One region of the Mesorhizobium sp. MC2-1-1 genome, then DNA from elsewhere that is predicted to be linked to it. Evidence: riboswitches for the same ligand, from Rfam matches in the RefSeq annotation. Region 1 holds a riboswitch; each other region holds the start of a gene.
The links. Region 1 has a riboswitch for cobalamin ahead of bluB (5,6-dimethylbenzimidazole synthase). Riboswitches for the same ligand answer to the same signal wherever they lie in the genome.
Positions count from the first base shown of each region.

Region 1 (3,216 bases):
CCCCGACGGCCCGATGTCCTTCGCGCTCTGGGGCGGCGTGGTCGGCTTCGGCGTCGTCTCGATCGCCGTCTACTGGATCCGCGAATACATTCTTTACGTGCTGAAGGCCGGCCATATCGCCGTCATGGTGCATCTGATCGACGGCCACGACGTGCCTGACGGCCAGAACCAGATCGCCTATGCCAAGGAAGTGGTCACCCAGCGTTTCGCCGAGGCCAACATCCTTTTCGTCGTCGACCAACTGGTCAAGGGCGCCATCCGCGCAATTACCGGCCTGATCGGCGGCATCGCAGCCTTCCTGCCGATTCCGGGCCTGAGCGGGCTGGTCAGCTTCATCAACACGGTGATCCGCCTGTCACTCACCTATGTCGATGAGATCATCCTCGGCTACAATATCCGCATCAATTCGAATTCGCCTTTCGAGACGGCGCGGCAAGGCGTCGTGCTTTACGCTCAGAACGGCAAGCACATGGTCAAGAACGCCATCTGGCTGGCGGTTATCATGTGGGGCGTGTCCTTCGTCATCTTCCTTCTGATGCTGGCACCGGCGGCCGCGATCCTGTGGGTCATGCCCGGCCAGCTTGCCGGTTGGGCCTTCGTGCTGGCCATCGTCTTTGCCTGGGCGTTCAAGGCGGCCTTCATCGAGCCTTTCGCCATCGCTTCGCTGATGCAGGTCTACTTCGAAGCCATCGAAGGCCAGACGCCCAATCCGGAATGGGATCGCCGCCTCGCCGAGGCGTCGTCCAAGTTCAGGGAACTGCGCGACAAGGCCCTGGGCTCCTACGGTGGCGGCTCGCGCTGGGATACGCCCCGGGCCGCTTGACCGGCGACCAATCAAGGCGTCGACTGGCCGCCAAGCCGCGCGATCGCCGATTTGAGCGGCGCCTCGCCGGCGCCGCGGAACGTCTCGCTCATTACCAGTTCTGGCAGCGGCAGGCGCTTGCCCCAGCCATGCGCTTCCAGGTCCGGCTTCGGCGCGAAGGCCGAGACGCGGCCGACGCACAGATAGGCGATCGGCGTGACATGCTCGGGGATCGACAAGAGCTGCTTCAGAGCCTCGGTTTCGATGATGCTCACCCAGCCGACGCCGACACCTTCGGCCCGCGCCGCCAGCCAGAAATTCTGCACCGCGCAGACGGTGCTGTAGAGGTCCATCTCCGGATTGTGCCAGCGCCCGAGCGGCGAGTCCTTTGACCGCTGCCGGTCGCAGGTGATGCACAGATTGAGCGCGCTTTCGCAGATGCCCTCCAGCTTCAGCGTCCTGTACAGCGCCTGCCGCTCCCCCTCGATCGCCGGCAGTTCCTGCTTGCGTGCAGCGAGGAACAGGTCGCGCACCTGCTGGCGCCTTGCCGCGTCGCGGATCACGATGAAGTTCCACGGCTGCATGTAGCCGACTGACGGCGCATGATGGGCTGCAATGAGAAGCCGCGCCAGCACACTGTCATCGAGATCTTCGGCGGTGAAATGGCTGCGCACATCACGTCTGGTGAACATCGCACGGTAGACCGCTTCGCGCGCCGATTGGTCAAAATCATCGCCGCTCGCGGCGATCGCTGCTGCCGTCATCGCTTTTCCCCTTGCGACAAGCAATCACCCGCCTGACCATGCGGATGACCATGTCTGCCAGGCCGGTCTTCTGGCTCGGGATCGTCCCGCATCCGGCGCCTTCCCGTCTTTCGACAGTGGCTTTGCCGGCGCGGTCCCCCTCACAGCGTTGGGCACGCCACGGAGTTCAACCGTGTTCCCGATTCTCCCGCATCGCGGGCACCAGGCAGCGGGCCGGACCTTACCGCGAAGCATGGGCCGCGCCAATGGCGCGGGCGACATGGGCTGACGCAATTTTCCCCAGCCATTCGGCGCTGGAACATGGTCATCCACGCAGCGGGTGCCTAGATTAGGCGCCATGGTCACCCGTCTCTACACGCATCCCATCTTCCTGGAACACCTCACGCCGCCCGGCCACCCCGAGCGGCCCGACCGCCTGCGCGCCATCGAGCGCGTGCTGGACGATGAGGCTTTTTCTGAACTTGAACGCGTCAAGGCGCCGGAGGGCGACGAAGCGACGCTCCTTTATGCGCACCCTGGGGACTTCGTCGAGCGTGTGCGCTCTGCGATCCCTCAAAACGGCATCGTCTCGATCGACGCCGACACCAGTGCCAGCCCGAAGAGCTGGCAGGCCGCGGTGACGGCGGTCGGCGCCGCCAATGCGGCGGTGGACGACGTCTTCGAGGGGCGCGCCGACAATGTCTTCGTGGCCGCGCGTCCGCCCGGCCACCACGCCGAAAAGGCCACGGCGATGGGGTTCTGCCTGTTCAACACGGCGGCGATCGCCGCCCGCTACGCGCAGAAGAAGCATCAGGCAGAGCGCGTCGCCATCGTCGACTGGGACGTCCATCACGGCAACGGCACGCAGGACATTTTCTGGGATGATCCGTCGGTTCTCTATTGCTCGACGCACCAGATGCCGCTTTACCCGGGCACCGGGGCCAGGAGCGAGACCGGCGCCGGCAACATCGTCAACGCGCCGCTGGCGCCCCGGACCGGCAGCGAGGTCTTCCGTGACGCCTTCCTGTCGCGCGTGCTACCCTCGATCGACGCGTTCGCGCCGGACCTGATCATCATTTCCGCCGGCTTTGACGCGCATCACCGCGACCCCCTGGCCGAGATCAACCTGACCGAGGACGATTTCGACTGGGCGACAGGTCAGCTGATGGAGCGCGCCGGGCGCCACAGCGGCAACAGGCTCGTCAGCTTGCTGGAAGGCGGCTACGATCTGCAGGGATTGGCATTTTCAGTCGCCGCCCATGTCGGGCGGCTGATGAAGGGATAAAGCATGGCTGTTGAAGGCAATGAGGACGTCAAGGCGATGAGCTTCGAACAGGCGCTCGACGCGCTGGAGAAGATCGTCGACGATCTGGAGCGCGGCGACGTCCCGCTCGACCAGTCGATCAGGATCTATGAGCGCGGCGAGGCGCTCAAGGCGCATTGCGACTGGCTGCTGAAGGCAGCCGAGGACAAGGTCGAGAAGATCAGGCTGTCGCGCGACGGCAAGCCGGTCGGAACGGAGCCGCTGGACGCCGACTGATTTGGAGTGGTGGGCAGAGCAAGCAGGTAAGGAGTTCAAGCCATGTGCCGCAACATCAAGACCCTGGCCAATTTCGAGCCGCCGGCGACCAATGACGAAGTGCATGACGCTGCGCTTCAATTCGTGCGCAA
Region 1 covers NZ_CP195205.1:417,777-420,992, forward strand. The annotation lists gene ACR64R_RS01955 (hypothetical protein) at 1-823, shown strand, start outside; gene bluB (5,6-dimethylbenzimidazole synthase) at 835-1,566, opposite strand; cobalamin riboswitch at 1,610-1,787, opposite strand; gene ACR64R_RS01965 (histone deacetylase family protein) at 1,904-2,830, shown strand; gene ACR64R_RS01970 (exodeoxyribonuclease VII small subunit) at 2,834-3,085, shown strand; gene ACR64R_RS01975 (DUF2277 domain-containing protein) at 3,128-3,216, shown strand, end outside.

Region 2 (3,216 bases), 2.1 Mb from region 1:
AGGCGCACCGCCTGAAACCGCCGCCCAGCTCTTCGACGAGTTGCAGCAGATGCAGGCATGGCTCGGCCTTGAGGCGATCGAAGTGACGCCTGCCGGCGACCTCGGACCGGCGCTGCTCAGCGTTGCCGCTGCCGAGCGCTCTTGACATCAGCGAAAGGCTACAGTCGTCTGACAAGGTTTTGTCGGCCTAAGTTCGAAGGATGGCGTCGCAAGAGGTTCTCGACCTGATTCACGAGGCGTTGATTGCGCATGAGATCGGCGCCGTCCGCGGACAGAACGATGTGACGCTTGAGCTGGAGGACCTTCGCTTTGAGGCCGAGATTTTCGACAGAGAGCAGCGGGAAGCAACAACCTGGCTTGTCGTCGAAATCCACATCTTCTCACCGTTGCTTGGATCTCAGCCTGTTATCGAATCCTTCGTTGGGATGGGCGAAACGCGTCAACAGGCGATAGTCCAGGCATTTGGAAAGTTTCTGATCGGCGTATTTCACGTGCTGATCGAGGGCTTGGCGAAACATGTTTGCGAGAACATGCAAGCCGAGATCGAATTCTGGCGTCGAAACGATGCCAGCTGGAAGGTGTATAGTGGGCCCGTCATTACTCAGGCCGTGACGGAATGCACGCTTAACCGGACATTTCCGGCGTTCTACGCCCAGCTGGAAAAACTGTTCTCCACAACCGTTCGCCCCGGCAGTCATTTTGCGCGGGTATTCGTGGCAAGCCACGGCGGACAACTTGTAGGCAAGGAAGTTCTGCTGGATAACGAAACATGGCCGGAGGCCCAGGAACTACTCGTCGGCTGGGACTGGCAGCACGGCGATAGGTACCAGGCATTGCGCCAGGTCATTCTTGCGTTACCGGAAGACAGACCGGTTGCGGCGAGCCGTTGGGCGCAGCTCGGCAAGAAAATTTTGCGGCGCTGATTGCAACTGGCCGACATCGCGGTGTCGTAGCCGCGCGTTGACACTACCGCCTGCAAAAGCCTAAATCCGCTCCAGACGGTCCCCTACCCGCAACGGCAGGGGCCAAGAGGGAATGCGGTGCGGGTCAAAACCCAAATCCGCGGCTGTCCCCGCAACTGTGAGCGACGAGCCTCGGCCGAAAACCACTGGGGTATTCCCGGGAAGGCGGCATTCAGGGCGACGACCCGCAAGCCAGGAGACCTGCCGTCTGAGACATTAGGTATCCGAATGCCCGGCGGGTTTTCCGGGCAAGGAGCATGGTTTTGGATCGCAACGGCAGTTTCCCGGCAAACAGTGCGGATATTTCGTCCGAGCCCGACACGCTGGCCGGTGTAACCGTCATCGTCTGCTCCTCCTGCCGCGACGAGACCGGCTCGGAAGCGCATCCGCGCGCCGGCGCGCTGCTGGCCGAAGACACGCGCCGCGCCGCATCGGCCGAAAACATCCGCATCCGCACCGTCGAATGCCTCGGCAATTGCAAGCGCCGGCTGAGCGCCGCGCTGCTGCGCGACGGTTGCTGGAGCTACGTCTTCGGCGATCTGGGTACCGCCAGCGGCGCCGACCTCGTCACCGGCGCCAAACTCTTCGCGACTTCGACCGACGGCCTGATCCCCTGGCGCGGTCGGCCCGATTCCCTCAAGCGCGGCCTCGTTGCCCGCATCCCACCCCTCGACATGCTGAAGGACTGACCATGACCGCCTCCGTTTCCCGCGTGCCCTGCACCGTCGTCACCGGCTTCCTCGGCGCCGGCAAGACGACACTGATCCGCAACCTAATCGAAAACGCCAAGGGCAAGCGGCTGGCGATCATCGTCAACGAGTTCGGCGATGTCGGCATCGACGGCGAAATCCTGAAAGGCTGCGGCGTCGACGCGTGCCCGGAGGAAAACATCGTCGAACTCGCCAATGGCTGCATCTGCTGCACGGTCGCCGACGATTTCGTGCCGGCGCTCGACCAGATCCTGTCGCGCACGCCCAAGGTCGATCATATCCTGATCGAGACCTCAGGCCTCGCTCTGCCGAAACCGCTGGTCCAGGCCTTCCAGTGGCCGACGGTGAAGAGCCGCGTCACGGTCGACGGGGTCATAGCCGTCGTCGATGGCCCGGCGCTCGCAGACGGTCGCGTCGCCTCCGACATGGATGCGCTGCAGGCACAGCGCGCGGCCGACGATTCGCTCGACCATGACGATCCAGTCGAGGAAGTTTTCGAGGACCAGATCGCCTGCGCCGACCTGATCATCCTGTCGAAGAGCGACCTCATGGACGCTGCCGGCTCGGCGCGCGCCAACGCCGTCATCGGCGAGCATGTGGCGCGCGCTGTCAAGGTCGTACCGACCACGCAGGGCAAGGTCGACCCTTCCGTGCTGCTCGGCCTCGGCCTTGCCGTCGAGGACGACATCGAGAACCGCAAGACCCATCACGACGACGAGCTCGACCATGAGCATGACGATTTCGATTCCTTCGTCATCGACATCCCGTCGATCGCCAATCCAGATGAACTGGCCAAACGCGTCGCCCTTGCCGCCGAGCAGGAAAACGTGTTGCGCGTCAAAGGCTTCGTCGAGGTTGGCGGCAAGCCGATGCGGCTCCTGCTGCAGGCCGTCGGCCCTCGCGTCAACCATTACTATGACCGCGCCTGGACGGCCGATGACGACCGCCGCTCGCGGCTCGTCGTCATCGGCCTCAAGGGCCTGAACCGCCCGGCGATCGAACAGATCCTTGCCGGCTGAGGCAAATCCAGACCGCAATGCATATCCTCGCCACCACGTCCGCTTCGCTCGATAATCTCGCCGAGCCGATCGACCTCAGGCAGACGCCTGCGGATGTCGTGGCCCTGTCCTTCACCGACAGCGATCTCGCAGGTTTGGCCACAGCCTGGAAAGCGGATGCCGCGCGGTTGCCGTCGATGCGGCTGGCGCCCCTTCGCGACCTTCGCCACCCCATGTCGGTCGACCTGTGGATCGACAGCGTCGCCCGCCATGCCAAGGTCATCCTCGTCCGCATCCTCGGCGGCTATGAATGGTGGCGCTACGGCTGCGACCAGCTCGCCGCGGTCGCGCACCAGCGCGGCATCAAACTGGCGCTGCTGCCCGGCGAAAGCCATGACGAGGACCAGCGCCTGATCGAGGCATCGACCTTGCCGCGCGCAGAACTCGACGCCCTGCTCGGCTACTTCCGCGAAGGTGGCCCGGCGAACATGGCGGCGCTGGTGCGAAGGCTGGCAAGGCTCGCCGGATCGGAGACGGCGGCGGCCG
Region 2 covers NZ_CP195205.1:2,483,526-2,486,741, forward strand. The annotation lists gene ACR64R_RS12485 (winged helix-turn-helix domain-containing protein) at 1-145, shown strand, start outside; gene ACR64R_RS12490 (DUF6348 family protein) at 201-923, shown strand; cobalamin riboswitch at 983-1,185, shown strand; gene ACR64R_RS12495 (DUF1636 family protein) at 1,226-1,651, shown strand; gene cobW (cobalamin biosynthesis protein CobW) at 1,654-2,691, shown strand; gene cobN (cobaltochelatase subunit CobN) at 2,709-3,216, shown strand, end outside.
Region 2: it holds a riboswitch for cobalamin, as region 1 does, so the genes downstream of both, ACR64R_RS12495 (DUF1636 family protein) here and bluB (5,6-dimethylbenzimidazole synthase) in region 1, are expected to answer to the same signal.

Region 3 (3,216 bases), 1.5 Mb from region 1:
GGCGGGAGCCGGCTGGTTGACGCCGCTGTCGCCGTAATTGTCGCTACCCGCAAAAGCAACCGTGGAAACGGCCATGAGAGCCGCGGTGGCAAGAACGATCTTTTTCATCTTAGGAACTCCTGAATTTGCTGATCCGACTGAGGCGACGGGCAAAGCCGTCGCCGTTCGAAGTCGGCTGTTAGTTGTTACCGAAAAGGTTGTGGTCGGCGCCCGTGGTGACAGGCTTCTGCGCGGCAGCCGGGTTCGACTTGTTCACAGACGCCGTGTAGGTCGAGTCGACCGCGACGGCCGGCTGGTTGGCCCCGTTGGAACCGTAATTATCGCTGCCGGCAAAAGCGCTGCCGGAAACGGCCAAAAGGGCGACGGTGGCAAGAACGATCTTCTTCATTTTCGTGCTCCTGAATTTCCTGATCCGACCGAGGCGAGGGGCAAAGCCGTCGCCGTTCGAAGTCGGCTGTTAGTTGTTACCGAAAAGGTTGTGGTCGGCGCCCGTGGTGACAGGCTTCTGTTCAGCCGGTTCGGACTTGCGGACCGAGGCGGTGTAAGAAGAGTCAACCGTGGCGGCCGGCGGATTGGCAGCCTGCGAACCATAATTGTCGCTACCGGCAAAGGCGCTGCCGGAAATCGCCAGAAGGGCTGCGGCAGTGAGAACAATCTTTTTCATTTTTGCTACTCCAGTATTTTTATTCAGTCCGTCTAGCGGCGTGTCTTGGGAATGAAATCGCGTCGTTCGGACAGCGCTGATTTGGGTAAGTCGATCGCCGGATTCCAATCACGAAGTTTTTCCATCTGGACCATGGATCGGCATCTTGAAGTTTTAATGAGCATGCCTACGACCATATTTTTATTGAATCCAATCAATGCTTTACACGATTTCTCCAGTTGGCTCACCAAGTGTGTCGGAGCGCCAACGTTCACACCGTCCTGCACGCACCGTCAACAGAAACGAACCGTTCGGTTCGATTTTAGAAGTCACTGCTAGTCACTTTTTGATACTGTTAACCATCAACAGCCCTCCCGAGGCTTGTCCGGGGCGGAGGCACCGAGGCCGAAGGTCATGGTGAAAAGTGCGAGGGTCAACACCGCGAATACGGTGCCCCTTGTCGCGCCGCATGGATGCGATGTCGTTTTCATGCCGATGGGAAACCGGCTGTCGTGGTTAGATCAGGCCATCTCAGGTGCCGCGTCGTCGCAACGAGGCGGAGAATTGGGAAGCCGGTCGAAATCCGGCGCTGCCCCCGCAACGGTGGTGGAGTGAAATCGCAACGGGAGACCACTGGGCCCCAGGGCCTGGGAAGGTGTTGCGAAGAGTCCGCAAGGACACTCCAGAGCCCGGAAACCAGCCCGAGGCATTTGAACTCGACTGATCGCGGTGGGCGGTCAAGAGGCGGACGGCGCGTGCCCGGCCCAGCCGGTCGCTGTCGTTCTTCTCCATCACCACCAGTTCAGTCCTTGACCGAGAGGACAGGACATGGATGCGCGCAACGACATGCTGAGGCTCCTGCAGAGCCGCAAGCCGGGCTATTCGCTGGAGCAGCCCTTCTACACCGATCCCGAATATTTCAAGCTCGACATGGAGCTGATCTGGTATCGCGACTGGTTGTTCATCGGCCATGATTGCGAACTGCCGAAGCCGGGCAGCTACATCACCGTCCAGATCGGCGACTATCCGGTGGTGCTGGTCCGCGACCAGAAGGGAACCGTCAACGCTTTCCACAACTCCTGCCGTCATCGCGGCAGCCGCGTCTGCAATGCCGAGAAAGGCATGGCGGCCAAACTCGTCTGCCCTTACCATCAATGGACCTACGAGCTCGACGGGCGGCTGCTTTTTGCCCGTCAGATGGCCGACAGCTTCGACAAGAGCCAGTTCGGCCTGAAGCCGGTGGCCTGCGAAAGCGTCGGCGGCTACATCTTCATCTGCCTGGCGAAAGATCCGGCCGACTTCGGGCCGATGCGCGCCATGATCGAACCCTATCTCCTGCCGCACCGGTTGAGCGAGGCGAAGGTCGCGTTCGAATCGACGATCGTCGAAAAGGGCAACTGGAAGCTGGTCTGGGAAAACAACCGCGAATGCTACCATTGCGCCGGCAACCATCCCGAACTGTGCAAGACATTCCCGGAAGCGCCGACGGTGACAGGTGTACAGGGCGCCGACAGCGATCCGGAAATGCTTGCGCATTGGGCGAAATGCGAGGCGGCGGGCCTGCCGAGCCGGTTCCGGATCGATCCGGCCGGGCAATACCGCGCGACACGCGCACCACTGCTGCGTGACGCCATCAGCTACACGATGAGCGGCAGGCGCGCGGTTACGAAAAACCTGTCGGCCAGCGTCGCCGCCGACCGCATCGGCACCTTGATGCACTACCACTACCCCACGACCTGGAACCACATCCTCATCGATCACGCCGTCACCTTCCGTGTCCTGCCAATCAGCGCCACCGAGACCGCGGTGACGACGAAATGGCTGGTCCACAAGGACGCAGTTGAAGGCGTCGACTATGATCTGGCCGAGCTCACCCATGTCTGGACCGAGACCAACGATCAGGACCGCCGCATCGTCGAGGAAAACGCGCTCGGCATCCTGTCGCCCGCATACGAGCCCGGTCCCTATTCCGAGCTGCATGAGGGCGGCGTGATCCAGTTCGTCGACTGGTACGCCTCGTTCATCGGTCCGCGCCTTGCCGAAGGCGGTCGCCCGGCGCTGCGCAACGTCGCCTGAAGGGTGGAGAGATGAACGCGATGACGGATCTAGGACTCTATCGCCATCTCGACGAGATGGCGCCATGGAACGACAGGCTGCAGGTGCTGGAGGTGATCGGCGTCAGCGACGAGGCGCCGCAGGTGAAGACCTTCACTTTCCGCTCCGACAACCAGACCTGGTTCCGTTACAAACCCGGGCAGTTCGTGACGCTGGAATTGCCGACGGCCGACGGGCCGCTGATGCGCACCTACACGCTCTCGTCCTCGCCGTCGCGGCCGTTCTCGATCGCGGTGACGGTGAAAGCGCAGGCCGGCAGCGTCGGGACGCGCTGGATGTTCGACAATCTGAAACCCGGCGTGCATGTGAAGGCCTACGGGCCGGCCGGCGACTTCTCGCTGCACAGCCATCCCGCGGCCAAATATCTGTTCATCTCGGCCGGATCCGGCGTCACGCCGATGATGTCGATGCTGCGCTGGCTGAACGACTGCGCGCCCTGGACCGATGTCGGCTTCGTC
Region 3 covers NZ_CP195205.1:4,885,548-4,888,763, reverse strand. The annotation lists gene ACR64R_RS24220 (DUF680 domain-containing protein) at 1-108, opposite strand, end outside; gene ACR64R_RS24215 (DUF680 domain-containing protein) at 179-388, opposite strand; gene ACR64R_RS24210 (DUF680 domain-containing protein) at 458-664, opposite strand; cobalamin riboswitch at 1,160-1,362, shown strand; gene ACR64R_RS24205 (aromatic ring-hydroxylating oxygenase subunit alpha) at 1,472-2,719, shown strand; gene ACR64R_RS24200 (FAD-binding oxidoreductase) at 2,740-3,216, shown strand, end outside.
Region 3: it holds a riboswitch for cobalamin, as region 1 does, so the genes downstream of both, ACR64R_RS24205 (aromatic ring-hydroxylating oxygenase subunit alpha) here and bluB (5,6-dimethylbenzimidazole synthase) in region 1, are expected to answer to the same signal.

Region 4 (3,216 bases), 480 kb from region 1:
GTTAAACCGCGCGTACCCGTTTTGCGCCGAAGATCGACCACGCAGCCGTCATCAGCGCCGCCATCGTGACCAGCAGCACCGCAAGGCTTGGCAGGTGGAAGAAGATGCTCCGCCAGCGCGGCTCGACGACCGCGCCGGTGCTGAAGGCCTCGCCGCTATACTGGCACAGGATCCAGGACGCGCCGCTTCGCACCATGTCGACGTCGATATCCGAGATCAGCGCCTTCGCCTGGCGTTCGGCTGAGGGCATCGTCGCCATGTAGGCGAGCAGCGCCTTGGCCGTGGCCAGATAGGCGTGGCTGCATTCGTTGAAGGGGCTTTCCTCGTCGCCGATGCTTCCCGGCATCAGGCCCCACAGGCAGTAGGTGAATTGCAGATTGCCGTGATTGTAGAGCCGCCGGAAGGTCGGGTCGGTCACGGTCTGGCGTTGCGCAAGGTCGAGGATTTCGCCCCGGTAGCGCGCGATCACAGCCATCTGGCCGTGGGTCAGGCTGGGGATCTGGATGCCCGGGGGAGGCGGGGCCGAAGACCCGCTATGCGCCTCGGCCGGAATGGCGATCAGAAGTGACTGCCAGATCGCCAAAAAGAAAATGGCCGCCAGGGCAAGGAACCGTGGCGGCCAACGCATGGGTTTCAGGCGTAGCGGCGGGCAGGGCCGCGCTGGTCGCGCGCGGCGACCAGGCGCTCGACAACCGCGCCGAAGCCGAGCCCGACGACGGCCCACAGCACGAGCTGCATGCCGAGCGAGGCGACGCGGAACTGCCACAGCACCGTCGCCGAGAAGTTTTCCGGCACTTCGTTGATGTCGGGCAGGGCTGCCTTCACCAGTGCGAAGACGACGAGGAAAGCGAGGCCCGCGACGATCGAAGCGTTCCAGGCGCCGAGTTGCTTCCACAACCGCTGCGCCAGGCCGACCGCCGCCACCATCGCCGCGATCGAGACCACGATCATGATGAAGAACAACTCGGTTCGGTAGGCGATCGTCTCGGCGTTGCCGACCGCCGGCGGGTTCGCAGGGTATTTGAGGCTGGGAACCACGATCACGGCAAGGAAGCCGAGCAGCGCGATGAGCGCCGAAGTGCCGCGCGGCCCGAGCGAACCAAGCCGGCCATAGGCATAGGCAAAGACCAGCGAGAACAATCCGCCGAGCGCCGCGCCATAGACCAGAACGCCGGTTGCGAGACCGATGCCGGCCTGCGTTGCGCGGCTGACCATCTCGGGCTCCGGCGCCTCGCCGGACGCCTGGGCCTGCTGCTCCTCGAAAGCGATCGCCTTGTCGACCTGCGGCTCGCCATAGACGCGCGCGAAAGCGAATGCGAGCACCCCGGCGACCAGCCCTACAAGCATGCCACGCAGCAAGAGTTTTCCGACCATGTCACCAATTCCTCCAGGCAATTCCAGGAAAAGTGCGAAGCGATTTTCCGCCCGGAATTGCGTCAAGCCAATCGAGCAATTCCAGGAAAAGTGCGAAGCGGTTTTCCGCCGGGGATTGCGTCAAGCCAATCGAGCAATTCCAGGAAAAGTGCGAAGCGGTTTTCCGCCCGGAATTGCGTCGAAACAACCAGGCAATTCCAGGGAAAAATGCGTAGCGGCTTTCCGTCCGGAATCGCGTTGGATCAGATCGAAAAGCGGGGTCGGCGATGCCGAGCCGCTTTAATGGCAGGGGAAGCCGAGCAGGTGGCGGCCGTCATGCACGAACTCGTGCACCGCCGTGCCACGGATCAGCGACGTCGCGCCTTCTTCCGCGCCGACGAAATAGATCGCCAGCATCAGCATCAGGCCAGCGAAGATGGCCCAGGGCAGAAGCTCGCGGACCGGGATTGCAACCGGGCCGTAGGTGGGGGCGAAGGTGGCGTCGGACATTTCGAACTCCTGTGGGATGCTGCGTCCCGTTGATCCAACCATGCTGCGGAATAAGGCCTGACTTTCGGCTGATGCCGATTACAGTGGCGCGACCGTGCCGGACTCGCACCGGCTTCCAATCCCGTATAGCGCTAAAACACTTGTCAGCACTTCGTTCGCCTGTCAACGACATGTAATGGCCGGCACGGCTTCGTGGGGCTTATTTTTCGCTGAGCCACGGAGTTTGGAATGTTCGCCCGCCTGACCATGATCGCAAGCGGAGCCACGCCCGGCATGCGCAAGGGCCGCTTTCCGAACGACGAGGCGCCGGAGCCACGCGCCTTCGAGCGCGCGGGCGCGCTGGCCGCCTCGCTGCGCCACGCCGGCCGCGCCTGGACAAGTCCGGCGCTTGCCGCGCGCAGGACAGCCGAGGCGCTCGGCCTCGACGCGACGGTCGAGCCGCTGCTTGCCGAGCAGGATTTCGCGCGCTGGGCCGGCAAAAGCCTCGAGGAGGTCCAGGCCACGGACCCGGAAGGCATGGCCGCCTGGTTCGCCGATCCGGACGCAGCACCGCATGGAGGCGAATCGCTCGCCGCGGTGGCCCGGCGCGGCGCCGCGCTGATGCAGCGGCTGGCCGGCGAGGGCGGCCACACCATCGCGATCACCCATGCGGCGCCGATCCGCGCCGCCATCGTGCATGTTCTGGGCGCCCCGCTCTCCTCGGTCTGGAAGATCGACGTCGAGCCGTTTTCGTTCACCGAGTTCCGCAGCGATGGCCGCCGCTGGGTGCTCCACGCCAGCGGCGTAGCTGTCGTCTGAACGGTCGGCGCGTGTTTTTCCCTCACGCGGATACTGCCAAGCTTCGACAACCGTCCGCACGTAATATCAAAGTAAGTGTTTCAGGAATCGCTAACGGAACGGAAACGCCTTGCTGCTATGGTGCGACCCCATGCGAGGAGAGCCTTGCCTGAGGAGCCCGCCTTATATGGCCAGTTATCCCGAGACCGAGCGTCGTCTTCATGCGCGCGAATTCGTGCTCAAGGAAGCCACCATCATTGCCGGCGCCGTCAGGATCGGCTGCTCGGTCAGGAACCAGCACGAGCAGGGCGCGGAATTGCGCGTCGCCGCTGATGCGGCCATTCCGGAACGCTTCCTGCTTGAAGTTCCGGCCGACGATATGGCCTATCGCGCCTTGGTGCGATGGCGGCGCAACGACCGCGTCGGCGTGGCGCTCTACAGCAACGCGCCGAAGGACTGAGGCGGGGTCGTCACACCATCTTCACTTGATTTCGCCCGGGCGGCGTGCAACCCAGCACGCGCGGAACGCTACCGGCACGAGCGCGTTCATTGCCGGACCAACAGGGATTCGCGAAT
Region 4 covers NZ_CP195205.1:898,363-901,578, forward strand. The annotation lists gene ACR64R_RS04410 (hypothetical protein) at 2-628, opposite strand; gene ACR64R_RS04415 (CbtA family protein) at 634-1,374, opposite strand; gene ACR64R_RS04420 (CbtB domain-containing protein) at 1,654-1,863, opposite strand; adenosylcobalamin (AdoCbl) riboswitch at 1,864-2,007, opposite strand; gene ACR64R_RS04425 (histidine phosphatase family protein) at 2,092-2,661, shown strand; gene ACR64R_RS04430 (PilZ domain-containing protein) at 2,828-3,100, shown strand.
Region 4: it holds a riboswitch for cobalamin, as region 1 does, so the genes downstream of both, ACR64R_RS04420 (CbtB domain-containing protein) here and bluB (5,6-dimethylbenzimidazole synthase) in region 1, are expected to answer to the same signal.